DNA from 3 places in the Cryobacterium sp. Hz7 genome. Region 1 is predicted to be linked to each of the others. Evidence: predicted binding sites of a transcription regulator. Region 1 holds the regulator's gene; each other region holds the start of a gene.

Region 1 (10,271 bases):
GTGGCCGCCGATCAGGTGGAACTCGAAACCGGCCGGCTCGCCCTGGTGCACGAGGTAGGGGCGCCCGGAAATGTCGACGACGGCCTGTACGAGGGCCTCGTCGAGCGGCACGACGGCGTCACCGTAGCGGGAGATGCCGGATTTGTCCCCGAGAGCCTGCTTGATCGCCTGGCCGAGCAAGATGCCGACGTCCTCGACCGTGTGGTGCACATCGATCTCGATATCGCCGCGGGCGCGCACGGTGAGGTCGGTCAACGAGTGTTTCGCGAAGGCCGTGAGCAGGTGATCGAAGAACGGGACCGACGTCTGGATGTCCGACTCACCGGTGCCGTCGAGATTGAGCGACAGGTCGATGCTCGACTCGCTGGTCTCGCGCTGCAGGTGGGCGAAACGGGGCGAGGTGGTCGCGAAAGAGAAGCTCATACGACTAGTTTATTGGCCCGCGCCGTTCACGGCCGCCCAAGCGCCTCGAGGGCGTCGAGGAACGCCGTGGTCTCGGCCTCGGTGCCGGCGCTGACCCGCAGGTGGCCCGGGATGCCGACGTCGCGCACAAGGATGCCTTCCGCCAGCAGCGCCTCGAAGGTGGCCCGAGGGTCCTCAACGCCGCCGAACAGCACGAAGTTGCTCGCACTGCGCAGCGGAGTGTAGCCAAGCCGGGCCAGTTCGCTCACGATGCGGTCCCGCTGCCCGCGGATGTCGTCGACCATGGCAAGCATCGCGGGCGTGTGGACGAGCGCGGCGACCGCGGCAGCCTGGGTGAGCGCGGACAGGTGGTAGGGCAGACGAACCAGGCGGAGGGCATCCGTCACGGCGGGATCGGCGGCCAGATAGCCGACGCGCACACCGGCGAAGGCGAACGCCTTGCTCATGGTGCGGGACACCAGCAGGCGCTCCCGGCCGGGAAGCAGGCTCAGGGCGGTTGGCGCGTCATCCGTCCCGAACTCGGCGTACGCCTCGTCGACGACAACGATGCCGTCGCTCGCATCGTAGACGGCCGCGATCGTTTCCAGGGACAGGGGCGTGCCCGTGGGGTTGTTCGGCGAGCAGAGGAAGACGAGGTCAGGGGCAACCCGGTCGACCCACTCGAGCGCCGTGGCCGGGGAGAGTTCGAACTTTGCGTCACGACCGCCCGCGATCCAGCGGGTGCCGGTGCCGGAGGCCAGCAGAGGGTACATGGAGTAGGTCGGCGCGAAGCCGAGCACGGACCGACCCGGGCCGCCGAAGGCCTGCAGCACCTGCTGAAGAACCTCGTTGGAACCGTTGGCGGCCCAGATGTTCTTTCGGGTGAGGCCGTGACCGAGATAACGGGCGAGGGAATCCCGCAGCTCGGTGAACTCCCGATCGGGGTATCGGTTCACGGTCGTGACCGCCACGGCCAACGCCGCCACGATGTCCTGCGCCACCTCAGCCGGGATGCCGTGGGTGTTCTCGTTCACGTTGAGAGCCACCGGCACGTGCAACTGCGGCGCCCCATAGGGAGTGAGTCCGCGCAGATTATCGCGAAGGGGCAGATCGTTGAGACTGGTCACTCCCCCAATATTACCGGGATGAGACCGGCGGGGGCTCGCCGCGGGTAGTTCACAGGTCGTTCGGAAGCGCCAGCCGCTGACCGGGCTGCACGCTGTCGGACGGCAGCTGATTAAGGCTCACAATCTCGGCGATCACCTCTCGCGGATCTGACGTGGGCGCTATTGTCTCGGCAAGTTGCCAGAGCGACTGCCCCGACTTGATGGTGACGTAGTCGAAGGCCGAGGCCACGTGAGCGACGGTCGAGTTCTCGGCGGCGGCGATGCCTCCGTTGAGGGCGACGGCCAGAGCCACGGCCACGAGCGGAAAGGCAGCCAGGGACGTGAAAACGACGCGACCGCGCCGGGTGAGTCGGAGCCGGGTGCGTCCGGTCGCGATGGGGGCGCCTCGTTCAAGTGCAGTGCTCATGTGATACCTCCTGTGAGAAGACGCATCCGACTCTCGGCCGGGAGAGCCGGATGCGAACTTATGTTCCGAATGTATATTCGATTATTCGAACAATCAAGCTTTATTCGGTAGTTTCTGAAATATTTATTCCGACCCACTCGAATACATGTTTGTTTAATGAGCTCAACGCGGATACAGTTTCGATTGTTGATTGACACTCAATCAGGCACCCCCGACATTCGCGCGAATCGGCGGCATTCGCTGCTTGCTGCCAGCGCATCAATCAAAACGAGGAGCGACGAACGTGGCACAGAACACCAGCGGTCCCCGCGACAAGGGCGGCACCAGACGGCGCAAGAGCCTCAGCGAGAAGCAGCTCGCCATCCTCGACGTCATCCAGCGCTCGGTCAGCCAACGCGGCTATCCGCCGAGCATGCGCGAGATCGGCGACGCCGTCGGCCTGTCGTCACTGTCGAGCGTCACCCACCAGCTCAACCAGCTGGAACTGAGCGGTTACCTCCGCCGAGACCCGAACCGTCCCCGAGCACTGGAGGTGCTCATCGAGATTCCGCAGGCGCCCGAAGACACGACGGCCGGAGCCTCGGAAAGTTTCCACACCGGAGTGCAGGTCGGCGACGCCGCCATGGTTCCGCTCGTCGGTCGCATCGCCGCCGGCATCCCGATCACCGCCGAACAGCAGATCGACGAGATTTTCCCGCTACCCCGCCAGCTGGTGGGCAAGGGCGATCTGTTCATGCTCAAGGTGTCGGGCGAATCGATGATCGACGCCGCCATAATGGACGGCGACTGGGTCGTCGTGCGGCAGCAGAAGACCGCCGAAAACGGTGAAATCGTTGCAGCCATGCTCGACAACGAGGCAACCGTCAAGGTCTTCCGCCAGCGCGACGGGCACACCTGGCTGCTGCCCCGCAACACCAACTTCGAACCCATCGTCGGCGATCACGCCGAGATTCTGGGGAAGGTTGTGGCAGTGCTGCGGTCGGTTTAGGGCATCAGCACTCAAGCACATCAGCATTTCAGGCGGACTCTTGGTCTCGACGGTTTCGACGGTTTCGACCAGCGTCGTGGAGACGCGCGCGTGTTGAGTCACCATGGTTATTTCGGTCGGGTCTTGTGAGCCGGGTCTTGTGGGCCGGGCACGAACACTGTTCTTGGTGTCGTGCCCGGCTTTTGTGTGGGTGGAGGCGCGGTCAGGCGGAGACGGAGGAGGTCAGGCGGGCGCGGAGGATGCGGGTGGCGGCGAGCATGTTGTGCAGGGACTGGACGGTTTCGGTGTAGCCGCGGGTTTTGAGGCCGCAGTCGGGGTTCACCCAGAGCCGGGTGGCCGGGATGGCCGCCGCGGCGCGCTCGAGCAGGTCGGTGAGTTCGGACACGCTCGGCACACGCGGCGAGTGGATGTCCCACACTCCCGGGCCGATACCGTGGTCGAAGCCCTGGGACCGGATATCGCCCACCACCTCCATGCGAGAGCGTGCCGCCTCGATGCTGGTCACATCGGCGTCCAGGTTGCGGATCGCGTCGATGACCACCCCGAACTCCGAGTAGCAGAGGTGGGTGTGGATCTGGGTGGCCGCGGCCGCACCGGCCGTCGCCAGGCGGAAGGACCCCACCGACCAGTCGAGGTATTCCGCCTGGTCCTTCTGCTTCAACGGCAGCAGCTCCCGCAGCGCGGGCTCGTCGACCTGGACGATCTGAATGCCGGCCGACTCCAGGTCGGCGATCTCGTCCCGGAGGGCCAGGGCCACCTGCCTGGCCGTCTCGCCCAGCGGCTGGTCGTCGCGCACGAACGACCACGCGAGGATCGTGACCGGACCGGTGAGCATCCCCTTGACGGGCTTGGGCGTCAGCCCCTGCGTGAACGCCGACCACTCGACCGTGATGGGCCGCGGCCGGGACACGTCACCCCAGAGGATCGACGGGCGCACGCACCGGCTACCGTAGGACTGCACCCAGCCGTTCTCGGTGACCGCGAAGCCGTCCAGGTTCTCGGCGAAGTACTGCACCATGTCGTTGCGTTCCGGCTCCCCGTGCACGATCACGTCGAGGCCGATGTCTTCCTGCAGCGAGACGACCCGACGGATTTCGGCGCGCATCAGGTCCCGGTAGTCCGCGGTTTTCAGCACCCCCCGTACCAGCTGCGCCCTGGCCCGACGGATGTCCCCGGTCTGCGGGAAGGATCCGATCGTGGTCGTCGGCAGGAACGGCAGCCCGAGGGCCATCTCCTGGGCTGCCACTCGGGCTGCGTAGGCGCCCCGGGTGAAGTCGCCCGGAGCGAGCGCGTCGGCGCGCACCCGAACGGCGCCATCGTGGACTCCGGGAGCCACCCCCCGCGCGTCGAGGGCCGCGGAGGCCGCAGAGAGGTCGATCTCGATGGCACGGCGACCCAGACTGAGGCCGCGGGCGAGTGTGGCAACCTGCGCGACCTTCTGATCCGCAAAGGCCAGCCAGGTCTTCAGGTCGTCGTCCAGCGCCGATTCGTCGTCGACGTCGTGGGGAACGTGCAGCAGCGAGGTAGAGGTGGAAACCGAGATCCGCGGCGAGAGGCGGACCAGGCCGGCCGCCGTGTCGAAGGCGGCGGCCAGGTCGCCGCGCCAGATATTGTGGCCGTCAATGACGCCGGCCACGAGAGTGGTCGTGTTTAGTCCGGGGGTCTCCGCCGGCACGCTTCCCCGCACGAGGTCAAGCCCGATGGCTTCCACCGGGGTGATGGCAAGAACGGGTAGGGCGTCGTCGAGGCTGCCGTACGGCGCGGCGACAAACAGGGCGGGACGCTCGGCGAGGGCGCCGAGGGTGTTGTAGGCGAAGCGGAGGCCGGCGAGGGCATCCGTTCTCGGGATGTCGATGCTCTCGCTGACCAGGGCAGGCTCGTCGAGCTGCACCCATTCGGCTCCAGCGGCGCGCAGCCGCTGCAGGAGGGCGGCGTAGACCGGCACAAGGTCGTCGAGGCGGTCAAGCGGACTGAATCCGGCCGGGGCCTCGTCGCTGGGCTTGCTCAGCAGCAGGAAGGTGACCGGGCCGACGATGACGGGCCGGGTCAGGAATCCGGCCGCCTTCGCCTCCTCGAATTCGCGCACCAGGCGGGTGCCGGCGAGGGTGAACTCGGTCTCGGGGCCGATCTCCGGCACCAGGTAGTGGTAGTTGGTGTCGAACCATTTGGTCATCTCCAGCGGCGGATTCTCCCCTTCGCCGCGGGCGAGGGTGAAGTAGCCGGCCAGGTCGAGGTGGCCGTCCGCGCCCCGCAGATGCGCGAACCGGGCGGGGACGGCGCCCACCGTGCTCAGGGCATCCAACATCTGGTCGTAGTAGGAGAAGGATTCCGGGATGGACGAGTCGTCCCGGCCGAGTCCCAGCTGCACGAGGCGCTTCCTGGTGCTCTGGCGCAGGGCGGCCGCGGTCGCTTCGAGCTCGTCGGCGCTGACCGATCCGGCCCAGAACGCTTCGACGGCCTTCTTCAGTTGGCGGCGCGGCCCGATGCGCGGGTAGCCCAGGATGGTGCCGGCGGGAAAGGCGGGAAAGGCGGAAGTGTGGGTCATGAGTTCTCCTTGACGGGGTGAGGGGCAGGCAGTGCGGAAGCAGGCAGGGTGGGGGTGAGCAGACCGCAGCCGTCGAGCACGGCGAGCACGGTCTCGTGCTGGTTGAAGGCGTAGAGGTGCAGCCCGGGGGCACCGCCGGCGATGAGTTGCCGGGCCAGTTCGGTGGCCTGACGGATGCCGATCTCACGCTGGCCTTCCTTCGTCGGCTCCACCTCGAGCGCGATCGCCAGCTCGGACGGCAGTTCCTCGCCGGACAACTCGAGGATGCGGCGCAGGCGGGCCGGGCTCGTGACCGGCATGATCCCGGGCAGGATCGGGAATTCGACCCCGGCGGCACGGGCTCGCAGGATGAAGCTGAGGTAGTGGTCGGCGTGAAAGAAGAGTTGCGTGATCGCCAGGTTGGCGCCGGCGGCCTGCTTGGCCAGGAGCGCGTCGATGTCCTGGGTGGCCGACCGGGAGCGCGGGTGGCCGTTCGGGAAGGCGGCCACGGCGATGCGTACCTTCTCCCGTTCCCGCTTGATCGTGCGGGCGGCAGGGAGTCCCGGGATCACGGCCTCGCGGTACGGCACCCGCTCGGCCTGCACCCGGTGGATCAGCTGCACCAGTTCCGCGGCGCTGCCCAGGTCGCCGAGGAAGGCCTCACCCTCCCGAATGCCTTCCGGCGGGTCGCCACGCAGGGCCAGGAAGCTCCGCACCCCGGCGTCCAGAAACTCCCGGATCAGCTGGCTCGATTCCGCGTTGGACGAGCCCACGCAGGTGAGGTGGGCCAGCGGGTCCACGGTGGTGGTGCGCAGGATGTGGGTGAGCACGTCCAGAGAGGAGCGCCGGGAGGAGCCGTTCGCACCGTAGGTGACCGAGATGAATTCCGGGCCGGCCGCGGCCAGCCGCTCGATAGTGGCGTGCAGCACGGAGGTGGCAGCATCCGATGTGGGCGGATACAACTCGAATGAGAACGGGATTTTCCGGCATGCAGGATCCGAGGTGTGGGGCATTGCTCCTCATTCGACAGTTGCCAGTGTCAGTCACCGGGGGCCGGGCGACCGCGGACCGCCCGGCAAGCCAGGCGGGCGTTCGCGGGCGGGTGCCGGGCTCGGCTGTCGCTCCATGCCGCCGGTCAGGAGACCGGCGGCAACGATTGAGAAGACTCTAACAAGCACGCCCGGTGCCCGGCAGGTCTGTGACCGAATATGTCATCAGCTGGCGCCGGAGCGGCTCAGGCAGGCCGGAGGAGTGCGGACATCGGCAGGCGAAGGCCTGCCGAGGTACGCGGAGCGAAGCCGGCGGGTCAGCCGGTGACGGCCGGCGGCACGGCGAACGGCTCGAACAGCGCCCGAATCTCATCAGTCACCAGAGCCGTAACCCGGGTGCCGGTCTCGGCGTACTCGGTGGACAGCACCGTGCCCTGATCGTGCAGCACCGCGATCAGGTCGCCCCGCTCGTAGGGGATGAGCAACTCGAGCCTGATCGACGGCCGCGGCAGCAGGTCCGAGATGGTCGCGAGCAGTTCCTCGATGCCCTCGCCGGTGCGGGCCGAGACGAAAATGCCCTTCGGCCAGAGTCCGCGCAGCACGAGCCCGTCATCATTGCTGATCAGGTCGCTCTTGTTGAAGACGACGACCTCCGGGATCTCCCGGGCGCCGACCTCGGCGATGACCTCGCGCACTGTGGCAAGCTGGCTCGCCGGGTCAGGATGCGAGCCGTCGACGACGTGCACGATGACGTTGGCGTCGGCGACCTCCTCGAGGGTGGACCGGAACGCCTCCACCAGCTGATGGGGCAGGTTCCGCACGAACCCGACGGTGTCCGTCAGCGTGTAGATCAGCCCGTCGGCCGTCGTCGACTTGCGCACCGTGGCGTCCAGGGTGGCGAACAGGGAGTTATCGACGAGCACGCCGGCCCGGGTAATGCGGTTGAGCAGGCTCGACTTGCCGGCGTTGGTGTAGCCGACGATGGCGACGGATGGCACGGCGTTGCGCTTGCGGTTGGCCCGCTTGGCCTCGCGAGCGGGTTTCATCTCGAGGATCTGCTTGCGGAGGCGGGACATCCGGGTGTGGATGCGCCGGCGGTCCAGCTCGATCTTGGTCTCGCCGGGGCCGCGCGAACCCATGCCTGCACCGGCGCCGCCCACCTGGCCTCCGGCCTGGCGGGACATCGAGTCGCCCCAGCCGCGCAGGCGGGGAAGCAGGTATTCGAGCTGGGCGAGTTCGACCTGGGCCTTTCCCTCGCGGCTCTTGGCGTGCTGACTGAAGATGTCGAGGATCACGGCGGTGCGGTCGATGACCTTCACCTTGACGACGTCCTCGAGGGCGCGCCGCTGGCTGGGCGCCAGCTCGGTGTCGGCGATGACGGTGTCGGCGCCCATCGCCTTGACGATGCCGGCCACCTCTTCGGCCTTGCCCTTGCCGAGATAGGTGCTGGCGTCGGGCTTCGCTCGGCGCTGCATGAGGCCGTCGAGAACGGTGGCGCCGGCGGTCTCGGCCAGCGCGGCGAGTTCGCGCATGGAGTTCTCGGCGTCCGCGACGGTCCCGTGCGTGTACAGGCCGATCAGAACGACGTTCTCCAGCCGGAGCTGGCGGTACTCGACCTCGGTGACGTCCTCGAGTTCGGTGGAGAGGCTGGGCACGCGGCGCAGCGCGTTGCGGTCCTCGCGGTCCTGCTGCACGCCGTCGTGACCCTCGTCGTCGTGCGACGGGCCGGATTCGGCCTGCAGAGCCTGCGCGGAGCCGCTGCGGAACAGCGAATAGCCGGCAGCCTTGCTATCAGCGCTGGCGAGAACGCGGGCGACCACGTCGTCGGTGTCGTCGGGCAAATGTGACTCAGTCATTCCTTTAACAATACTTCCTCGATGCACGGTAAGTTCCCTCTATGCCTTCCGACCACTACTTCACCCCGGCACCCGACAGCACCCTGAAACTCCGCCAGGTGACCGTTCGATTGGGAGGCCAAGAGCGCGAGCTGACCACAGCCAATTCGGTCTTCAGCCCGGAGCACATCGACACCGGCACCCAGGTGCTCTTGAACAGCGCGCCGACCCCGCCGCCCGGCGGCGATTTCCTCGACCTGGGCTGCGGCTGGGGTCCGATCAGCCTGCACTTGGCCCTCGCCTCACCCCGCGCCACGATCTGGGCCGTCGACGTCAACGAGCGGGCGCTCGACCTGGTGCGGCTGAACGCGGAGGAGCTCGGCCTCACCAACATCACCGCAGTGCGGCCCGATCAGATGCCCGCCCACGTGGCGTTCCGCACCATCTGGTCGAATCCCCCGATCCGGGTCGGCAAAACCGAACTGCACACCATGCTGCGTACCTGGCTGCCGCGCCTGGAGCCGGGTTCGGATGCCTGGCTCGTCGTGCAGCGCAACCTCGGCTCCGACTCCCTGCAGCGCTGGCTCGACGGCGACCTGCCCGCCGAATTCAGCACCTCACGGCACTCCATCAGCAAGGGCTTCCGGGTCCTGCGGGTGAAACGCCAGGACTAGACCGCGTCGCGGCCCATCGCCCCGAGCTAGTTCTCAGCCGAGGCGGAAGACCCCGTCGAACACGAGTTCCGCCGGACCCGACAGTGAGACGTGCTCGCCGTCCTCGGTCGGAAACATGCGCACGCCGAGCGTGCCGCCGGTGACCTCGACCTGCCACTGGTTCGGGGCACCCGCGCCTGCCCAGTGCCGGGTGGCGAGGGCCGCCGCGGCCGCCCCCGTACCGCAGGAGAGTGTTTCGCCGCTGCCGCGCTCGTGCACGCGCATCCGGATGCGGCCGACACCGTTCACGACGAGCGGATCGCCCGGAAGCACGAACTCGATGTTCGCCCCGGCCGCCGGGTCAGGGTCGAGCTGCGGCACGAAGGTGAGGTCGACGCCTGCGAGCTCGTCGTCGTCGGCCAGTGCCACGACCACGTGCGGGTTGCCCACGTTGATGCCGAGACCGGGGCGGGCCACGGGCAGGTCCTTCGCCCGAACGAGCGGTTCGATACCGTCGAGGCGCCACCGGCCGAGGTCGACCTGGTAGCCGGTTGCGCCGCGCTGCACGTCGCGCACTCCCCCGCGGGTGCCGATGCAGAGCGTGTCGCCGCGGTCGAGCGAGGTCAGGCCCTGCTCTACCAGGAAGCGGGTGTAGACGCGGATGCCGTTGCCGCACATCTCGGACACCGTGCCGTCGGCGTTCCAGTAGTCCATGAACCATTCGGCCGCGTCGTCCTCGGCGAGGGCGATCGCACCGGCGGCCAGGCTCGTGGAGCGCACCGCGCGGATGATGCCGTCGGCACCGATGCCGAATCGGCGGTCGCAGATGGCCCGGATCTGGCTCGGGGTAAGGTCGATCTGCCCGTCGGGATCAGAGAAAAGCACGAAGTCGTTCCCGGTGCCGTGGCCCTTGGTGAAGTTCAGATCAATACCCATGCCGTCCAGTTTAGGAGGCCGGGTCGGCCGCCCAGTGATCGGCCGGCTGCTCCGGGTCGGCCAGGCGGGTCAGCGCCCGGTCAACCCGATCCGGCGCGTCGAAGTCGATCCAATGGGTGTGCGGGGAACGCTTGAACCAGCTCACCTGCCGTCTCGCGTACCGGCGGGTGAACTGCTGCGTCACCTGGATAGCCTCCGCCCGGCTGAGGCTGCCCGTCAGCTGCCCAAGGGCCTGGGCGTAGCCGATGGCCCGGCTGGCCGTGACACCGGTTTCGAGTCCGCTCGGGATCAGCCCGCGCACCTCCTCGACGAGCCCGCGGGCCCACATACCCTCCACCCGGGCGTCGAGGCGGGGGGTGAGCTCCGCGCGCTGGGCGCGGAGGCCCACTGTGACCGCGGGCATCCAGTAGA
Region 2 (10,271 bases), on a different contig from region 1:
AGCCCCGCAAGTTCGGGGCGGTCAAGAAGGACGTCAGACATATTTACCTCTTCTGCCACCCCGGCAACCCGGATATTAGTCCGGTCATCCCGAGCCGGACTCCGTGAGGAGACCGGCTGAGAACGAGTTGTGAGGACGGCTCAGGTGCGCACCGCTGAGAGATCAAAGACAATCAGGGCCACGCCGTGCTGCGTCGCGGTCATCTGGACCGCGCGCATAAAAAAAACGGGAACACTTCACCCTAGGCTTCAGGGTTTCATCTGGCTACACTTCGGCTCGTTTTGGCGGGTCACCGGCAGGTCGTCGAGGGGTCGTCGGGGAGGCGCGGGCACGCAACGGATGCCCGCGGCAGTCTCCGGGGTTCGCAGAACGGCCGCGGGAGCTTAGAGTGTCTGAATACTCGCGCAGGCGAAACGCTCAAGCGGAGCGGTCCCGACTCGTCCATGCAGCGTGAAGTCCGAGGAGTCTCATGACCGACACCATTGCCCCCATCGCACCGGCCCACGGCGTCGGCCTGACTGACGCTGCCGCGCTGAAGGTGCGCAGCCTGCTTAGCCAGGAGGGTCGCGAAGACCTGAACCTGCGCGTAGCCGTGCAGCCCGGAGGCTGCTCCGGCCTGATCTACCAGCTCTACTTCGACGAGCGCATTCTCGAGGGCGACGTCGTCGTGGACTTCGACGGCGTCGGGGTCGTGCTCGACAAGATGAGTGTGCCGTACCTCGAGGGTGCCTCGATCGACTTCGAGGACACCATCGCGAAGCAGGGCTTCACGATCGACAACCCGAACGCCGGCAGCAGCTGCGCCTGCGGCGACTCCTTCAGCTAGAGTCGCCGCGGCCGTCAGCGCCGGGGCTGCCCCGGTGTCAGCGGGCGCCGACGACCATCCACTTCGCCGCCCGGGCGCGCAGCCCGAGCGTCACCCCGCGTGCGCCGAGGTAGCCGAACGCGAACGCCGCCATCAGCCAGGCCAGTCCCGCTGGTCCCGACGGCGCCAGCAGCAGCACCGCGACGGCCAGCGGCACGAACGCGGCCAGGTTCACCAATCCGGTCAGGGCCAGGTAGCGCGCGTCGCCGGCACCGATCAGCACTCCGTCGAGCACAAAGACCACCCCGCCGAGCGGAACGGATAGCCCGAGCACGATCAGGGCCGCCGGCAGCAGGTCGCTGACCTCGGTCGCGTTCGTGAACAGTCGGCCGAGCACGCCGCTCGCGGCGATCACCAGCAGCCCGAGCGCGGACCCGCTGAGCACGCCCCATTCCAGGCAGCGCCTGAGCACCGCGCGCACCTCGGCCAGGTTGCCGGCGCCGAGGCCCCGGCCCACCAGCGCCTGTGCCGCGATCGCCAGGGCGTCAAGGGCGAACGCGAGCGTGGCAAACAGGGTCATCGCGATCTGGAAGGCGGCCAGCTCGGGAGAACCGAGGCTCGTGGCCACGAAAACCGCGAGCAACATGGCCGCACGCAGGCTCACCGTGCGCAGGAACAGCCAGCCGCCGGATGCCGCGCCCCGCAACATCCCGACCCGATGCGGGCGCAGCGGCGCACTCTCGCGGCGCGCGTGGCGGCCGACGACGGCAAGATAGACCGCGACCATCGCCCACTGTGCCACGACCGTGCCGAGGGCGGATCCGACGATGCCGAGTCCCAGGCCGTAGATGAACACCGCATTCAGCAGGATGTTGACCGAGAACCCGATCCCGGCCACCCACAGCGGGGTGCGGGTGTCCTGCAGCCCGCGGAGCAGCCCGGTCGCCGCGAAGACGAGCAGCATGGCAGGCAGTCCGAACATCGATGGTCCCAAGTAGCTGACGGCCGCGGCGGTGACGGCGGGCTCGGCGCCGAACGCGCCGACGAGCAGGGGGGTGGCGAACCAGCCCGCAATCGCGAGCAGCACACCGAGGCCGAGGGCCAGCCAGAGTCCGTCGATGCCGACGGCGACCGCACGGCGGCGGTCACCGGCCCCCAGCCAGCGGGCCACCGCGGGCGTGGTGCTGTAGGCCAGGAAGACCATCAGGCCGATGATCGTTTGCAGCACGGCGCCGGCCAGGCCGAGTCCGGCCAGCGGAACGGCGCCGAGGTGCCCGACCATGGCGGAGTCGGCGAGCAGGAAGAGCGGTTCGGCGATGAGCGCGCCGACGGCGGGAATGGCGAGGCGCAGGATCTCGCGGTCGATGGGCTGCGGGCGGAGCACGGTGATGGTGATGCCAAAACTCTAGTTCAGCCCCTCCGCACCCGGTGTCCGCTTCCGGTGGTCGAGCCTGTCGAGACCCGGCGAGCCAATCTCCGCGCTGCCAGACAAGACTTCGAAACTAGTGCAATAAAGTGTCCATAATAAGTGACAGATACCCGACTACCTGTACGACATCAGGTATCCTCGTAACATGACGAACCTCGCGGATGACCTCAGGCGGGCGGCCGACGCCGTCGCCCTGCTGGGCTCCTCGATCAGGCCGGCATCGCCGCCCGGGAGAAGCAGGCCCACGACGACCGCTACCTGAAGGTCTACCGGCTGAGCAATGACAACGTGCGCCTGAACGGGCTCTTCGCCCCCGAAGACGGCGAATTCGTGCTCTCCACCTTCGACTCCATCACCAGCCCCCGCCGCGGCGGAGTGCGCTTCGTCGACCCGGAACGCGCCGCCTGGGCCCAAAAAATGCAGGACGACCCGCGCAGCACCGAGCAGATCAACACGGACTCCCTCGTGCAGCTGCCGAAGGTCGCCGGCGAGGCCGACCCGGGCCGGGTCTTCGGCGGACGCCGCCCGGCGGTGCGCGTGATCGTGACCGAGAAGGCCCTCACAGCCGAACCCGCCGAGCCGGGTGCCGCCGAACCCGCCGCTCACGGGCAGATCGAAGGCAACCCGGTCCCCATCTCGCAGGAAACCATCGACCGGTTGCTCCGCGACACCGGCACCCGCGGCATCAAATTCGACGACATCGGCCAAATCATCAACGTCGGCCGTGACGAACGACTCTTCACCGAGGCAGAGCGCGCCACGATGGCAGTGCGTGACGGCGGATGCCTTTGGGTCGGCTGCGACCGATCACCGGCCTGGAGCGAAGCCCACCACATCAACGACTGGCTCACCGACAGCGGGGACACCAACCTCGCCGACGGAGTACTGCTCTGCCACCCGCACCACCTGCTGCTACACAACCAGCACTGGAAGATCACCCGCACCGGAACGCAACACTGGCTGCGGCCCCCGGTGGAGAACGACCCGGAACAGACACTGATCGCACTGCCGAGCAAGGCGGTGGGGCTGTAGCTCCGGGTCTCGGCGCGCTCGACCAGCGGGCCGGGAGGTCCACCGCCATCCGTGTGCACACCCGATAGGTCTCTACCAGCTCGGCCACTGTCACAGCGAATAGGGTGGAGGCATGACTGACCAGGGGACCGCATCCGGAATCGACCGCGACGAACTTGACCTCGAGGTGCGTCCGCAGGACGACCTCTTCCGCCATGTGAACGGCAAGTGGATCGCCCGCAGCGAGATCCCGGCCGACAAGGCACGCTGGGGCTCGTTCTACCTGCTCGCCGAGGAATCGGAGAAGGCCGTCCGGGAAATCATCCTCGAAGCCCAGACCGCCGCCCCCGGCACCGAGGAGCGCAAATTCGGCGACCTCTATGCCAGCTTCCTGGACGAGGACCGCGTCGAAGAGCTCGGAGCGACCCCGCTCGCGGCCGATCTCGCCATCGTCGACGCCGTCACCTCCATCCCCGAGCTGCTCGGCACCCTCGGCCGCCTCGAGCGCGCGGGCGTGCCCGGCGCCTTCGGTCTCTTCGTCGACAACGATCCGGGGGACCCCGAGCGCTACCTCGTCTTCGTCGAGCAGGGCGGGCTCGGCCTCCCCGACGAGTCCTACTACCGCGACGAGAAGTTCGCCGCGATCCGGGAGGCCTACCAGGCGTTCCTGACCCGGATGTTCGGCCTCGTCGGCACCCCGGATGCCGCCGGTCGCGCCGAGCGCGTGTTCCTTCTCGAAGCCGAGCTCGCCACTCACCACTGGGACAAGGTGCGCTCGCGCGACAGCGAGAAGACCTACAACCTCAAGACCTGGGGTCAGGTCACCGCGTTGGCCGCCGGCGCCGACCTGCACCTTTGGCTTGACGGGCTCGACGGCCCGGCCGGTGCTCTCGACGAGGTTGTCGTGCGCCAGCCCAGCTTCGTGACCGGTCTGGCGGAGATGCTCACCGAGGACCAGCTCGAGGGCTGGAAGGACTGGCTACGGTGGCAGATCATCCGTTCCAGCGCCGCGTTCCTGTCGAGCGATTTCGTCGAGTCCAGCTTTGACTTCTACGGTCGCACCCTGACCGGCACTCCCCAGTTGCGCGAGCGCTGGAAGCGTGGCGTCTCGCTCGTCGAGGGGGCGCTCGGCGAGGCCGTCGGGCGCATCTACGTCGAGCGGCACTTCAAGCCCAGCGCGAAGGCGAGCATGGACATACTCGTGGCCAACCTGGTCGAGGCCTACCGCCGGAGCATCACCGAACTCGACTGGATGACCGCGGAGACGCGCGCCCGTGCGCTCGACAAGCTCGAGAAGTTCACCCCCAAGATCGGCTACCCGGTCAAGTGGCGGGACTACTCGACCCTTTCGGTCGACCCGGCCGACCTGATCAAGAACGTGCGCGCCACGAGCGAGTTCGAGTTTCAGCGGGAATTGGGCAAGATCGGCAACCCGCTCGACCGCGACGAGTGGTTCATGACCCCGCAGACGATCAACGCGTACTACAACCCGGGCTTCAACGAGATCGTCTTCCCGGCCGCCATCCTGCAGCCGCCGTTCTTCGACGATGCCCGCGATTCCGCCGCCAACTACGGCGCGATCGGCGCCGTCATCGGGCACGAGATCGGCCACGGCTTCGACGACCAGGGCTCGAAATACGACGGCACCGGGCTACTCACCGATTGGTGGACCGAAGATGACCGCACGGCCTTCGAAGAGCGCACCGGCTCCCTGATCGAGCAGTTCAACGCGCTCGCCCCGCATCAGGTTCCCGACCACCACGTGAACGGCGCACTCACCATCGGCGAGAATATCGGCGACCTCGGCGGGCTCTCCATCGCTTGGAAGGCCTACCTGATCTCGCTGGACGGCCAGGCGCCGCCCGTGATCGACGGACTCACCGGCACCCAGCGCTTCTTCCTCTCCTGGGCACAGGCCTGGCAGCTCAAGATGCGTGACGAGGAGGCCGTCCGCCTGCTCTCGATCGACCCGCACTCGCCCAACGAATTCCGCTGCAACCAGATCGTGCGCAACATCGACGAGTTCTATACGGCGTTCGGCGTCACCCCGGACGACGCTCTCTGGCTGGACCCGGAAAAGCGCGTTACGATCTGGTGACCTCAGCGCGACCGTAAGCCCGTGTCACCGGGGTCGAGCAGCCCGAATCTACGTAAGGACCTGCCCACTGTGGCCATGCCATCCCAGGACTCAGAGCGCCGGTCTCGCCACTCCTCGGCGCGCCGCGGCAGGCACGGCGGCGTGGACGCCACGGCGAACTTCGGCCGCGGGTTCCAGGCGCTCGGTGACCTCGCGGTCGACGGGGTGCAGGTCTCGGCCCGCGCCACCGATTTGGTCACCGGCCGGGTACTGTTCTCCGTGGACGACCACGTGGTCATGCCCACCGCCGGCATCGGCACGGTGCTTCTGCTGATCGAGGTCGCCGCCCGGCTCCGCGACGCCGACTTCGGCGCGTACACGATCCTCGATCGCACCGTGTCCGATTCGGTCGCCGGATCCGGCCTCTGGCAGCACCTGCAGGCTCCCTCGCTGCCGATCGCCGACCTCGCTGCGCTGATCGGTGCCATCAACGACAACCTGGCCACCAATGTGCTGCTCCGCGCAGTCGGCCTGGACGCGGTGCGTTCCCGCGCCGAGCAGCTCGGACTCAGCCGCACCGCCCTGCTCGACCTTGTGCGCGACCGGCGCGGTCCCGATGACGCGCCTCAGCTCTCGGTCGGCAGCGCCAAGGAGCTCACCTGGCTGTTCACGGCGCTGGCCCGGGGGGAGGTCGTCGATGCGGAGGCGAGTGAGCGCGTGCTCGGCTGGCTGTCGCTCGGCGCCGACCTGTCCATGGTCGCCAGCGCGTTCGGGCTCGACCCGCTCGCGCATCGGTCCGGAGATCACGGCCTCCTGCTGGTCAACAAGACCGGAACGGATGCCGGCGTGCGCAGTGAGATCGGCATTCTGCGCGGCCCGCGCGCCGGGGTGACCTACATGGTCTCGATGTCCTTCGCGGACACCCGCCTCTCGTCCCGGCTCGCGGTGCTCGACGGGATGCGCGCGGTCGGCCTCGACCTGCTGGAATACGTGCACTGACCGGCGCCGCCGGTGAAAACAGGAAAACAGGGCTGCCCCCGCGAAGGAAGCCTTCGCGGGGGCAGCCCTGGGCGATGGTGGCGCACCCGCTCAGCAGCACCGACCCTGGGGGTTGATGTCCTGGCGGTCGGTCTGGTCGCGCCAGAATTCGCGTTCCGTCATCATCACTGGTCCGGAGCAGGCGGCGGCATCCGGGTCATGAATCGATTCGTCGTGGGCCTCATGGTGGGCCTTGTACTTGTCGTAGGCGTCTTCACCCATGACCCCCCTCATGAACCAGGCGAAGCTCTTCGCGGCGTGGCGAACACTGGCGAGCAGATTCATCGGCGGGTCGTCCTCCCTGCCTTGTCCAGCTTGGCCTGGGCGATCTGGGTGTCCCAGCGTGCGGCCAGCTTCTTCTCTTCCGGAGTGGCTACGAAGCCGGACGGGGCGAACATCTGCGACGCCACCGCGTCATCCTCGTTGGTGCCGAAGCTGCGGGACTTGTAGGACTTCCAGGTGGCTTGCACGGCGGTGACCATCACGATGATGGCCAGCACGACGAACAGGATCGAAAGGACGCCCTGCACCATCGTGTTGCGCACGACCGCCTCCATCGCCTCGACGGTCTTCGCCGTGCCGAAGCTGGTGAGTCCCTCATCCAGAGCGTTGGAGAACGCTCGATTCTGGGCGAAGTAGCCCACGGCGGGAACGGTCGAGAAGATCTTCAGGAACGACGCGTAGATGGTCACGACGGCGGCGAAGGTCAGCGGCAGCGCCACAACCCAGAGGTACGTGAACAGCCCTCGCTTGGCCACGATCGCCAGGCAGACGGCCAGGGCGATGGCCGCCAGCAGCTGGTTCGCGATTCCGAACAGCGGGAACAGGGTGTTGATGCCACCGAGCGGGTCGGTGACGCCCATCACGAGCACGGCACCCCAGGCGGCGACCATGATCCCGGTCGTGACCCAGGCGCCCGGGCGCCAGGAGGTGTTCTTGAACTTCGGGAAGAAGTTGCCGAGGCTGTCCTGCAACATGAACCGGGCCACGCGGGTTCCGGCATCGACGGCGGTCAGGATGAACAGCGCCTCGAACATGATCGCGAAGTGGTACCAGAACGCCATCATCCCCGAGCCGCCCACAAGCTGGTGCATGATGTTGGCGAGGCCGACCGACAGTGTCGGGGCGCCGCCGGTGCGGGACACGATGGTCTCCTCGCCCACGTTCTTCGCGGTCTCGGTGAGCATCTCGGGGGTCAGGTTGACACCGGTCAGTCCGAGGCTGTTCACGAATGTGACAGCACCCTCAACGGTGCCGCCGGTCAGGGCCGGCGAGGAGTTCATGGCGAAGTAGATGCCGCGGTCGATCGACAGCGCGGCGACGAGCGCCATGATGGCGACGAATGATTCCATCAGCATTCCGCCGTAACCGATGAACCGGGTCTGGCGTTCCTTCTCGATCAGCTTCGGTGTCGTGCCGGAGGCGATCAGGGCGTGAAAGCCGGACAGGGCGCCGCAGGCGATGGTGACGAAGAGGAACGGGAAGAGCGAGCCGCTCACCACGGGGCCGCCGCCGTTCACGAACTCGCTGGCGGCCGGGGCCGAGATCTCGGGGCGGACGATGATGATGGCGATTGCCAGCATCCCGATCGTGCCGATTTTCATGAAGGTGGACAGGTAGTCCCGGGGGGCCAGGAGCAGCCAAACCGGAAGGATGGCGGCCACGAAGCCGTAGACGATGATGCCGATCGCGAGGGGCAGCGGTTCAATGGCGAAGAAGGTTGAGCCCCACTCGGTGTCCGCGATCATGCCACCACCGATGATGGCGGCCAGCAGCAGGATGAAGCCGATGATCGAGACCTCGGTGACCCGGCCCGGGCGGAAGAAGCGCAGGTAGACGCCCATGAACAGGGCGATCGGAATGGTCATCGAGACCGAGAAGACGCCCCAGGGGCTGTCCGCGAGGGCGTTGACGACGACGAGGGCGAGGATGGCCACGATGATGACCATGATCGCCAGAGTCGCGACGAGGGCGGCCGTGCCGCCCACCTTGCCGAGCTCGTCCCGGGCCATCTGACCCAGGGAGCGTCCGCCGCGGCGCATTGAAAAGAACAGCACCATGTAGTCCTGCACCGCGCCGGCAAGCACGACACCGACGATGATCCAGATCGTGCCGGGCAGGTAGCCCATCTGGGCGGCCAGCACGGGGCCGACGAGCGGTCCGGCGCCGGCGATCGCGGCGAAGTGGTGACCGAAGAGAACCCGGCGGTCCGTGGCCGCGAAGTCTTTGCCATCGGCCTTGTACTCGGCCGGCGTCGCGCGCCGGTCATCGGGGTGCAGCAGGTGCTTCTGGATGTAGTTGGAGTAGAAACGGTAACCGATCAGGTACGTGCAGACGGCGGCGAAGACGAACCAGATGGCGTTGACGGTCTCGCCGCGAACGACGGCGAGCATCACCCAGCTCAGCCCGCCGAGCAGCGAGATGCCGCCCCAGATCCCGATCTTCAGGGGGGTCCAGTGGGCTTCCTCGGCGTCGTGGGTGGTTTGGTCGAGAGCAACGGGCAACAGGAGGGGATCCCGGTCCAGCTCCTCACCCCGCTTGGCTGAATCGTGTGGCGTTCGGGGCTTGATGCCCATGATCTCTCCTTTGAGGTACCCGCAAGGACTGCGGAAATCCTTAGCAAGGCTAACAGCTTGGCGGCACCTTCCGGACGGGCGCCTAAAATGGACGGAGCGCCGGGCGGCTTCTGCCTGTCCTGTGTGCTTTCCAGATCCCCCGCCCTCTCGACCATTGGAGCCCCGTGGCCGCCCTCTCCCGCCTCGATTCCGTCATCGCCCTTGCCCGCCACCGCGGGTTCGTGTTCCAGGCCGGTGAAATCTACGGTGGGTCCCGGTCTGCCTGGGACTATGGGCCGCTGGGCGTGGAGCTCAAGGAGAACATCAAGAAGCAGTGGTGGCGCTTCATGGTCACCAGCCGCGACAACGTGGTGGGCCTCGACTCCTCGGTGATCCTTCCCCGCAAGGTGTGGGAGGCATCCGGTCACGTCGAGGTCTTCAGCGACCCGCTGGTCGAGTGCACGAGCTGCCACAAGCGCTTCCGCGCAGACCACCTCGAGGAGGAATTCGAGGAGAAGAAGGGCCGCCCGCCCGAGGGCGGCATCGACGGCATCCCCTGCCCGAACTGCGGAAACCGTCATATTTGGACCGAACCGCGCGCTTTCTCCGGCCTGCTCAAGACCTACCTCGGCCCGGTCGACGACGAGGCCGGCATGCACTACCTGCGCCCCGAGACCGCGCAGGGCATCTTCGTGAACTTCGCCAACGTGCTGCAGGCTGCTCGCATGAAGCCGCCGTTCGGCATCGGCCAGATCGGCAAGAGCTTCCGCAACGAGATCACCCCGGGAAATTTCATCTTCCGTACCCGCGAGTTCGAGCAGATGGAGATGGAATTCTTCGTCGAGCCGGGCACGGATGAGACGTGGCACCAGTACTGGATCGACCAGCGCCTGAAGTGGTACACCGGCCTCGGCATCAACGTCGACAACCTGCGCCTGTTCGAACACCCGGCCGAGAAGCTCTCGCACTATTCCAAGCGCACCGTGGACATCGAGTACCGCTTCGGTTTCAGCGGCAGCGAATTCGGCGAGCTCGAGGGTGTTGCCAACCGAACCGACTTCGACCTCAGGACGCACGCGGAGGCATCCGGCAAGGATCTGTCCTACTTCGACCAGACGAAGAATGAGCGCTGGGTTCCCTACGTGATCGAGCCGGCGGCCGGACTGACCCGCTCTCTGATGGCGTTCCTGGTAGACGCGTACCACGAGGAGGAAGTGCCCAACGCGAAAGGCGGCGTCGACAAGCGCACCGTGCTGAAACTCGACCCGCGCCTGGCGCCGATCAAGGTCGCCGTGCTGCCGTTGTCCCGCAACGAGGCGCTCTCGCCGATGGCCAAGTCCCTCGCGGCGCGGCTGC
Region 3 (10,271 bases), on a different contig from region 1:
CGCGGTCACCAGTGTGCGCAGACTGCGCGAGGTCGACATCGCCTCCTACGACTTCATGGTCGCCCGCCTCGGACTCGGTGAGGCCGAGATCATCGAGTGGTCGTTCGCCGCGGAAGCAATGCACATCCCCTTTGACAAGACCCTGGGCATCCACCCGCAGGACGCGCAGTTCCTGGAGAAGGAACGTTGGGACCTCTCGCAGACGCCGCCCGCCAACCGCCCGCTGCTGCTGCACTACCACCCCCTCGTGATCTACCGCTTCCAGGTGCTCAAGCAGGCGGATGTCGTGCTCGCCCTCCTGCTGCAGGGTGACCAGTTCACGCCGGAGCAGAAACGTGCCGACTTCGACTACTACGACCCGATCACCACGGGTGACTCGACGCTGTCCGACGTCGTGCAGTCGATCATCGCGGCCGAGGTCGGCTACCACGAGCTGGCGCTCAAATACTTCACCTCGGGCCTGTTCGTCGACCTCGCCGATCTGCACCACAACGCGGCGGACGGCGTTCACGTGGCATCCGCCGGCGGTGTCTGGAGCGCGCTCGTCTACGGCTTCGGCGGCATGCGCGACCACGGCGGCAAGATCACCCTCGACCCGCGACTGCCTGAGACCTGGGAGGCGCTGACCTTCCGCGTCACGCTCCGGGGAACCCGGCTGCGCGTGGACGTGCGGCAGAGCGAGGTCAACCTCACGATCGAGGAGGGCGTCGACGTTATGCTGTCCGTGCGCGGTGTTTCCGTCATCGTGCGGATGGGCCTGCCCATCACGGTCGCGCTGACCCACCAGGGCCCGCGCGACCCGGGAGCACCCTCTCGGACCTTGGTCGAGGGCGGGCGACGGGCCGACGGCACCGTCATCACGTCCTCGATCCCGACGATCGCGCACACCACCGAGTTCCTGGAGCCGAACGACTAGTTCGCTTCCGCGGGGAGGGCCACGGCACATCGTCGGGGGCCCTCCCTCGTTTCTAGCCCTGGCCCCGGCCCCTCGTCCGTCGCTCTGGCAATAACCAATTCGACGGAGATTTCGCGATAGTGACCGCATTTCACATGAAGTAGGTCGATTTTCGTCAAAATCTCCGTCGAATTCGTTCGCGGCGTCGGCAGGCCAGTGCCCGGGGAGCCGGGAACCGGGACTGCTACCGAGTTACAGCGCCGCCTGGATGGCCGCCGCGTAGGCCTGGTAGCCGGCGGGGGTCGGGTGGAAGGCATCCGGACCAGCGAAGTAGACCCACGAGTCGACGTCTCCGATGCCGTGGCCCGCGAAAGCCGCGGACACGTCGACGTATTCGATGCTGGAGTTCGGTCGGATTGCCTGGGCCTGGGCTACGACGCCCTGGATGGTCTGGTTTAGCAGCATGGTTGCCCCGTTGAGCTGGGCGATCAGCGGGTTAGCCGAGGGGGCAAAGAGCAGCGGGTAACCGGTGACGACCACGTGGGCATTCGGGGCGGCCGCCGCGACGCGCGCGTAGGTGTCGGCCAGACGGGCTGTAAGCTCGCCGGAATAGATCAGGGCGCCGGCGGTGGAGATGGCGTTCCCGCACGCGACCGGATCCGCGGACGCGCACGCCGCCGCCACGCCGGCCACATTCAGATCGTTGCCGCCCACGGTAAGTGTCACCAGGGTGGTCCCCCGGTTCAGGGACGACAGCTGCGTGGTGGTCACAGTCCCGGTGGTGGCCAGGCTGCAACTGACGTTGCGCAGCAGGTTCGTGCCCTTCACCGCGTCCAGAAGGGCGGGGTAGCCGTTCGGGCTCTGCAGGCAGCTGTCCACGTAGTCACCGCCGCCTTGCCCGGCCGCGTAGGAGTCGCCCAAGGCGACGTACTTGTTGGCCGGGGCCGTGGGTGCGGCGGATGCCGGTAGAGCACCAGCGGCAAGCACGCCCGAGGCGGCGAGGATGGCGGCGAGGACGCTGGACAGGAGTCGGATTCGGGGTTTCATGGCCCGACTTTACTCGGATCTGCGCTCTAGGTGCAGGGTTGATTTCGGCACGACCTCAGCGACTCCGGCAAAGCGGCCTGGCGCTCAGCCAGCTCGGCTTTCTGGGCCGCCCGTGCTCACGGTGCCGACCTCACCAATTCGACGGAGATTTTGCCGGGATCACCCCGATCGGTGCGAAAAACCGGGTTCCGGAGCAAAATCTCCGTCGAATTGGTTCGCGCGCTCAGGGGATTGAATCGCGCGTCAGGCGGCAAGAACGTCAGGCGGTAAGGGGCACGTAGCGGTAATACTCGATGCCCTGGTCGTAGAAGTCGGGGCCGTTCGCGGTGCCGAGGTGGTCGACGACGAACTGGTCCTCGGCCGGGGCCGGCACGAGGTCACCGGGGCGCCCCTCGTGCAGCGCGATGTACTGCGCCTCGGTCAGGTCGACCGGGCCGTGCAGGGCGGTCTCGAAGTTGATGCGTGCGGCGGCGGCCTGCCAACCCTCGGCGACCCGCATCGGGAGAGCCTCGGCGGCGTCGCCGCTGCCGTAGCCGAGCGCCAGCCACTCCTGGCCGGCGAGCTCGAGGCCCTCCGTCAGTGCGTGCTGCAGACCGGATGCGAGCCACGCCGGCAGGGCGGCCGTGTAGAGGTTGCCCAGGTCGCGCATGGCGTCCGAGCCGAGGCCGAGCTTCTCGCTGACCAGGGTGTTCCAGACTTCGGTGCTGCGCAGGTGCTGGCGCAGGCGGCGGGACAGCGGGAAGACGTCACCGATGATCTCGCCGATGTCGGCCCCGTTTCCGTGGAACGGCGAGGGTGCGCACATCTCGGCGAGCAGGAGGTCGGCGTCGATCCCGGCATCCGCGCAGTGCGCGCGCAGCTGGTCGCGGCCCGATTCCTCGTCGGCCGCGAGCGTGAACAGGTAGGCCATCACCCAGCCGGTCGCCGGCATCTGGTGGTACGGGCGGTGCATGAACACCCGGTCGACCTCGTTGAAGTAATCGAGGGAATTGCCGGGGCGCTTTCCCAGCATGGCCGTCATCGCGTGGTGGGTCGCGTCGATGTAGCAGCTGGTCGAGTACCGGCCGTTGAACACGGGCAGGTCCTGCATCTGCCCGTCGTCGCGGGGCGGCTGCCCGCGGAAGCGCGCGAACGGCTTGCGGAAGTCGGCCACCCGGTAGTCGGAGTCGCTGCCGGACCCGGCCAGATTTACTTCCAGCAGTCGGGCCTCGCTTTCCAGGAGCACAGCGACGGCGCCTGCACCTTGGGTGGGCTCGCCGCTGCCGCCGCGAGCGTATTCGGCGATGTCGGCGGAGACGACGATGGCCTGGCGGCCCACGCCATCCGTCGCCAGGTAGCGCAGGGCGGCCTTGATGCCGTAGACGCCGGCGAGGCAGGCCTGCTTGAACTCGGGCACCTCGCAGTCGCGCGCGAGCAGCGGCATGCCATGGGCGGTGAGGGCATCGTTGACCATGCCCTTGACGATGACCGCACCGGCCGAGTTGTCGCTGCTGGATTCGGTGCCGAGGGCCAGGAGGCCGACCTGACCGGGGTCGATGTCGTAGTCGCGGATCAAACGCCACACCGCGTTCGCCGCGAGCGTGTAGACACTTTGGCCTGGGCCGCGCATGCGGAAGCTGCGTCCAACGACGTTCCGGACCTTCCCCCACGGCTGGTCGTTCCAGTCGCACCAGGCTTCGAGCTGCACCCGGTAGGGCGGCACGAACAGGGAGAATCCACTAATTCCAGGCGTCAACAGTTCCCTCTTCAGGTTTGGCGTGGTTGTTCACCCACACCGGGTCTCAAACGCACCACTCCATTATCAACGGATCGGTTGGTGAAAGTGGTGACCAGGATCAGATCGTCAGGCGGAACCGACCCGATCACGGCGGTGCGGCCCCCCGGGAAGCGACTAAAATCGAGTGAACCCGATCGGAGCACCACTGTGGACCAACCCATCGATGGTGGCGCCACCGCCGTGGCCCGCGCGCACAGCAACATCGCCCTCGTCAAATACTGGGGCAAGCGCGACGCCGCCCTGAACACGCCCGCGGTCGGCTCCATCTCGGTCACGCTCGACGCGCTCTACACCGACACCCGCGTCACCTTCACGCCCGGTCTGGTCGCCGATGAACTGTGGCTGGCCGGATGCCGCATCCAGGCCACGCGCATCAGTCACGTTCTCGACCTGGTGCGTGGGCATGCCGCCAGCATGGGCCTGTCCGCCGCCCGACTGAACGCCATCGTGACGTCGACGAACAACTTTCCGACCGGGGCCGGCCTCGCCTCGTCGGCATCCGGCTTCGCCGCCCTCGCGGTTGCCGCGTCCGGCGCCGCCGGCCTCACCCTGGCCGACCGGGAACTGTCGATCCTGGCCCGGCGCGGCTCGGGCTCGGCCGCCCGCTCGATCTTCGGCGGCTTCGCCGAGATGCACGCCGGCACCGCCGCCGACGGATCGGACGCCTACGCGGAAGAGCTGCTCGACCGGGCGGGCTGGCCGTTGGCGGTCGTCGTGGCGATCACCGAGCACGGCGAGAAATCGATAAATTCCACTATCGGCATGAACGAGAGCAAGGCCTCCTCGCCGTTCTACCAGGCCTGGCTTGACTCGGCCGACGACGACCTCAACGAGATGCGCTCCGCCATCCGTGACCGCGATTTCGCCCGGCTCGGGCAGCTCTCCGAGTACAACTGCCTCAAACTGCACGCCCTGATGCTCACGACCCGACCCGCACTGATCTATTGGAACGCCGCGACCGTCGCCGCGATGCACGCCGTGGCGGGTCTTCGCGCCCAGGGCGTGCCGGCCTATTTCACCATCGACGCAGGGCCGCAAGTCAAGGTGCTCTGCCTGCCCGGCGACGCCGCCGCGGTTCAGCGGGCGATGGTGCTCGTGCCCGGGGTGCTCGAGGCGCGCATCAGCGCGCTCGGCCCGGCCGCCTGCCGGCTGGAATGACCATGGCGACGACTCTGCCGACGCCTCCGCCGAAGCCGACGATCCGGGCGTCCGCGCCCGGCAAGCTCTTCCTGCTGGGCGAGTACGCCGTGCTTGAGGGCGCGCCGGCCCTGCTCACCTCCGTCGACCGACGCGTAGAGGTGACGGTCGACGAGTCACCCACGGGCTCCTGGCAGGTCAGCGCGTCCAATTTGGGCATCCGGAACCTGGTGTTGGGCACGGATGGCGCCCTCCCGGCCGGGCTCACCGACCAGCAGCGCGACCACCTCCGCGTCTTCGACCAGGTGCGCGTCGCCGTGCAGGCCGCTGCGCTGCAGGCGCGGGTGCTGCCGCAGAGTCAGGCCCCGCTCGCCATCACCATCGACAGCAGCGCGCTGTCCCGGGGCGGCCACAAGCTCGGCCTCGGTTCCAGCGCCGCCACCGCCGCCGGCCTGACCGACGCCCTGGCCCGCACCCTGGGCCTGACGCTCGACCGGGACGAGCTGTTCCGCCTGGCCCACGCCGCCCACCGCAGCGCGCAGAACGGCGCCGGCAGCGGCGGAGACGTGGCTGCGAGCGTGCACGGCGGGTTGATCCGCTATGCCCCGGGTGCCGCAGTGGTGCCTCTGCGCTGGCCGGAGGAGCTCTGCATCTCGGCCGTCGTCACCGGCGAGGGTGCGCTGACCACCCGCCTGGTGGGCCGCGTGGCCGACTACGCTGCCGAGAACCCCGCCCGGCACCGGGCCGACCTCGACCGGCTGAAACACCTCGCCGAACAGGCCGAGGCGGCGCTGGCCATCCCGGCCGATTTTCTGAGCCTCGCCTCCGACTACTTCGCGGCGCTCACCCAACTCGACGCGCATGCCCAGGCCGGCATCGTGAGCGAGCGACACCGTGAACTACACGCCCTCGCCCGGCGCAAGGGCGGCATCTTCAAGACCAGCGGGGCCGGCGGCGGAGACGTCGGTCTGGCCTTTAGCTACGCTGGAGAACCCACCGAGCGACTCGCCAGGGCACTCGCCCGGGCCGGGGCCTCCATCGTCCCGCTCGGCTTCTTCGCCGCCGGCCTACAGGGAGGCACCGCGTCATGAGCCGGTCCCGCATCCCCCGCTTCTACCAGTTGTCGGTCAGTGAACGCATCGCGCTCCTCCGGCAACGTGGTGTCCTGTCGACGGATGCCGCCGCGCACCTCGCAGACGGAACGTCCGCCCTCGACGTGGAGGCCGCCGACCGGTTGATCGAGAACGTGATCGGCGTCTTCTCAATGCCGATGGGACTCGGCCTGAACTTTCAGATCAACGGCCGGGACCACCTGGTGCCGATGGTGGTCGAAGAGCCCTCGATCGTCGCCGCGGTCAGCTCCGCGGCCCGGCTGGTGCGCCAGGCCGGCGGGTTCACGAGCGTCGCCGACGAGCCGCTGCTGATCGGCCAGATCCAGGTCGTCGACCTTATCGACCCCGAGCGCGCCCAGGCTGACCTGCTCGCGCGCGGCGACGAGCTCGTGGCGTTGGCCGACAGCGGGCATCCGAAAATGGTGGCGCGCGGCGGCGGCGCCCGCGGCATCGAGGTCTTCCTGCGCGGTGCGACGGCGCAGAACGGCGAACTGCTCGTAGTGCACCTGCTGGTCGACACCCGCGATGCGATGGGCGCCAATCTCGTCAACTCGATGTGCGAACGGCTCGCCCCACTGGTCGAGGAGATCAGCGGCGGCCGCGTGTTCCTGCGCATCCTCTCCAACCTCACCGACCGGGCCCTGGTGCGCGCCCGTGCTGTGATCCCGCACGCGCTGCTCGAGACCGCCGACTTCCCCGGCGAACGCGTGCGCGACGGTATCGTGCTCGCAAACGAGTTCGCGGCCATGGATCCCTACCGGGCCACCACGCACAACAAGGGCATCATGAACGGCATCGACGCCGTCGCCCTCGCCACCGGCAACGACTGGCGGGCGATCGAGGCGGCGGCCCACGCCTACGCCGGCCGCGGCGACGGCTACGGCCCGCTCACCACCTGGAGCGTGAACGACGCCGGCGATCTCGTCGGCGAACTGACCATCCCGTTGAAGGTCGGCACGGTCGGCGGCCAGGTGGAGTCGAACCCGGCCGTACGGCTCGCCCACACGATCCTCGGGGTGTCTTCAGCGCCCGAGCTGGCCGAGGTGATGGCCGCCGTGGGGCTGGCCCAAAATCTGGCCGCCCTCAAGGCCCTGTCGACCAATGGCATCCAGCACGGCCACATGCGCCTGCACGCGCGGGCCGTGGCGGCTGCCGCCGACGCCAGTGGAGCCCGGTTCGAGGAGGTCGTCGAGAGGCTCATTGCCGACGGCGAGATCAAGGTGTGGAAGGCGCGCCAGATCATGCAGGCCCTCGAAGAGAGCAGTGACGGCGACCGGGTTATTGAGCCGGCCGCGCCGGATGCCGGGTACGGCACCGCCGCCGTCGTCGCCTTGCCCGCGGCTCACCCCGCACCCACTGCCACCCTTACGCCCAGCGCTTCCGCCACGTGCGCTGCTGCCCTCACCCCCGGCGCCCCCGGCTCGGATGCCCACCTCGGCTACGGTAAAATCATCCTGATGGGCGAGCATTCCGTCGTCTACGGCTACCACGCGATCGCCGCGCCGATCGGTCTGTCGGTGCGCGCGCAGGTCACCCGCCAGGCGTCGCTCCGCGAACCGGTCATCGCCGACCGGGACGTCGACGGCTCAGTGCGCGAACCGATCCGAGCAGACCTCTCGCACCGGGTGGCGGCGCTGATCGTCACCCGGCTCGGCGTGTCCGACGCCGGCCTTCGGGTCGATGTGTTCTCTCACCTGCCGCGCGCCAGCGGCCTGGGTGCCTCCGCCGCGTTCGCGGTGGCATTGATCCGCGCCGTCGCCGACAGCTTCCAGCTCACGATCAGCGACGCCGAGGTCTCGAGCCTAGCCTTCGAGTGCGAACAGATCGTGCATGGCACCCCGTCGGGCATCGACAACACCGTCGCCACCTTCGGCCGGTCGGTTCTTTTCCAGAGATCGGATGCCCCGGGCGGCCACACGATCCGCGACATCTTCACTCCCCACCCGATCCCCATCGTCATCGGGCTGTCCGGGGTGGAGTCGCTGACGAAGCAGACCGTGGGCCTCGTGCGCGGCGCCTGGCAGCGCAACCCCGCGCGTTACGACGCGATCTTCAGCCAGATCGACGGGCTGGTGTTGGCCGGGGTAGACGCGCTCCGCCGTGGCGACATCGCCGAGCTCGGCGAACTGATGAACATCAATCAGGGACTGCTCAACGCGCTACAGGTGTCGAGCCCGGAGATCGAGTCACTCGTGGCAATCGCCCGCCGCGCCGGCGCCCTCGGAGCGAAGCTGACCGGTGGCGGGGGCGGCGGCGCCATGATCGCTATCGCCGAACCTGGCGGCACCGAACCGATCATCACCGCGATGCGCAGCGCCGGCTACACGACTTACCTCACCGAGATTCGCTGAGCACCCGAAATTCGAACCTGTATTTGAGGTATTCGGAGCTGGGCATCTTGCCATTCCCGACAGCGATAAAAGGCGATTATGGCAGTCGTCCACAGGTTTCACGCGTAGTTATCCACACCGGGCGTTCCAGTAATTATGCGGGCAAAAGCCACATTTCACTCTGCTGTCCACAGGGTTATCCACAAGGCTGTGGATAGACGTATCTTCGACGTCTGCCAGGCCGGCCTGCCCGCCTCGCGGCGCAGGTCTCAATCGGCGGCCCTACGGCGGGCCCACGCGCCCCGGCCACAGGTCGACACCCAAACCGTTCTCCAGACGGGCCACGGTCGCCAGGTCCGGCCAGGACCGTCCGTGCAGCACCGAGAGCAGTGTCGTGTGGTCTAGCCCGGCATCGCGCGCCACGGCGCGCACGCTCCGCTTGCCGATTGCGGCCTGCACGTTCACCGCGAACTGACGGGCCACCTCGCCGACGGCGCCCGCCGACGGCACGTCGGGCCACCCCACCACGAGGTCACGGGGAGCAGGTCGCGCCGGTCTGGACATAGCCCGAGCGTAGACGACGGATGTCCCCCTCGGATCGCCCACCCAACCCGTCAGTCGAATCCACGGTGGTCGGGCTGGTCGAGACCCGGTGAGCTGCTCTCTGAACTTGTGAACAAACCTTCGAGATAAAATCTGAATCTAGTCTCTAAATACTGACAGACTCTCGACTCTGTGTTCGCTTTGAGGTATCCTCGTATCATGATCAATCTCGCGGATGACCTCAGGCAATCGGCCGAGGCCGTCGCCCTGCTGGGTTCCTCGAGTGCCGATTATGAGGCGCTGGCTGATGCCGCAGTATTGTCCGGTCAGAAGCAGATCGCGGCGGCTCGCCGCCTGCTCGACACCCGCGCCGCGTGGATGGCCGGCACCATCGCCCGGCGGTCCCGGCCGGAGTTGGGCCACTCCGGGTTGGCGGCGCAGCAGGGGTTTCTCTCGCCGGAGGCCCTCATCCAGAAGTGGACCGGCTCCTCGAAGGGCGACGCCTACAAAATGGTCGCCGTCGGCACCATGATGGCTGATGCCGAAGCAGCCGAGAAGCAGGTCGAGGCGGCGCTCTCCTCGCCCGACAGGGATGCCGCCGAGGTCGCCGAGTTCGAGTCGAAGGTGCCGTGGCAGGCTCCGATCGCCCGGGCCGTCACCGCCGGAACCCTCTCCGTCGACGCGGCCGAGTCGATCCGCTCAGGGCTCGGCCAGATCGACGCGGCAGTTAGCGCGGAGAAGCTCCGGGTGGCCCTGGCGGCGCTGCTCACCGAGGCCTCGTCACTGAATGCCGATCAGGTGTTCAAGCAGGCGAGACGGATGCGCGACCGGCTCGATGAGGCCGGCATCGCCGCCCGCGAGAAGCAGGCCCACGACGACCGCTACCTGCGGGTCTACCGGCTGGGCAACGGCAACGTACGCCTGAACGGGCTGTTCGCGCCCCAAGACGGCGAGTTCGTGCTCTCCACCTTCGACTGAGCAGGTCAACGAACACGGGCCGGCCGAACCGGCCGCTCACGGGCAGATCGAGGGCAACCCTTTCCCCATCTCCCAGGAAACCATCGACCGGCTGCTCTGCGACGCCGGCACCCGCGGCATCAAATTCGACGACAACGGCCAGATCATCAACGTCGGCCGCGACGAACGACTCTTCACCGAGAAACAGCGCGCCGCGATGGCCGTGCGTGACGGCGGATGCCTCTGGATCGACTGCGACAGATCACCGGCCTGGAGCGAAGCCCACCACACCAACGAGTGGTTGAAAGGCAACGGCTACACCGACCTCGCCGACGGGGTACTCCTCTGTCATCCCCACCATCTGCTGCTGCACAACCAGCATTGGACGATCAGCCGCACCGGAACTCAGCATTGGTTGCGGCCACCGGTGGAGGTTGACCCGAAGCGGACACTGATCGCTCTGCCGAGCAAGC

The links. Region 1 encodes LexA, which represses DNA repair genes until DNA is damaged. Its sites were predicted from a motif close to TCGAACANNTGTTCGA; they were not measured.
Region 2: the regulator LexA is predicted to act here: its motif matches at 2,345-2,360, upstream of E3N86_RS08470 (DUF222 domain-containing protein).
Region 3: the regulator LexA is predicted to act here: its motif matches at 8,971-8,986, upstream of E3N86_RS16345 (DUF222 domain-containing protein).

What each region holds. Positions count from the first base shown of each region.
Region 1 is NZ_SOFB01000035.1:30,489-40,759, forward strand. It holds gene hisB (imidazoleglycerol-phosphate dehydratase HisB) at 1-423, opposite strand, end outside; gene E3N86_RS07650 (histidinol-phosphate transaminase) at 450-1,529, opposite strand; gene E3N86_RS07655 (LysM peptidoglycan-binding domain-containing protein) at 1,579-1,935, opposite strand; gene lexA (transcriptional repressor LexA) at 2,219-2,923, shown strand; gene metE (5-methyltetrahydropteroyltriglutamate--homocysteine S-methyltransferase) at 3,126-5,468, opposite strand; gene E3N86_RS07670 (methylenetetrahydrofolate reductase) at 5,465-6,460, opposite strand; gene hflX (GTPase HflX) at 6,754-8,292, opposite strand; gene E3N86_RS07680 (class I SAM-dependent methyltransferase) at 8,334-8,945, shown strand; gene dapF (diaminopimelate epimerase) at 8,979-9,860, opposite strand; gene miaA (tRNA (adenosine(37)-N6)-dimethylallyltransferase MiaA) at 9,871-10,271, opposite strand, start outside.
Region 2 is NZ_SOFB01000037.1:75,150-85,420, reverse strand. It holds partial or broken gene E3N86_RS08485 (Fe-S cluster assembly protein SufB) at 1-41, opposite strand, end outside; gene erpA (iron-sulfur cluster insertion protein ErpA) at 470-826, shown strand; gene E3N86_RS08475 (MATE family efflux transporter) at 864-2,195, opposite strand; gene E3N86_RS08470 (DUF222 domain-containing protein) at 2,454-3,266, shown strand; gene E3N86_RS08465 (M13 family metallopeptidase) at 3,379-5,343, shown strand; gene E3N86_RS08460 (serine hydrolase) at 5,413-6,321, shown strand; gene E3N86_RS08455 (YbdD/YjiX family protein) at 6,412-6,645, opposite strand; gene E3N86_RS08450 (carbon starvation CstA family protein) at 6,642-8,936, opposite strand; gene E3N86_RS08445 (glycine--tRNA ligase) at 9,101-10,271, shown strand, end outside.
Region 3 is NZ_SOFB01000058.1:121,772-132,042, reverse strand. It holds gene E3N86_RS16380 (glycoside hydrolase family 65 protein) at 1-916, shown strand, start outside; gene E3N86_RS16375 (SGNH/GDSL hydrolase family protein) at 1,148-1,942, opposite strand; gene E3N86_RS16370 (hydroxymethylglutaryl-CoA synthase family protein) at 2,202-3,677, opposite strand; gene mvaD (diphosphomevalonate decarboxylase) at 3,867-4,877, shown strand; gene E3N86_RS16360 (mevalonate kinase) at 4,880-5,947, shown strand; gene E3N86_RS16355 (hydroxymethylglutaryl-CoA reductase, degradative) at 5,944-8,319, shown strand; gene E3N86_RS16350 (helix-turn-helix transcriptional regulator) at 8,581-8,862, opposite strand; gene E3N86_RS16345 (DUF222 domain-containing protein) at 9,061-9,819, shown strand; gene E3N86_RS16340 (hypothetical protein) at 10,016-10,271, shown strand, end outside.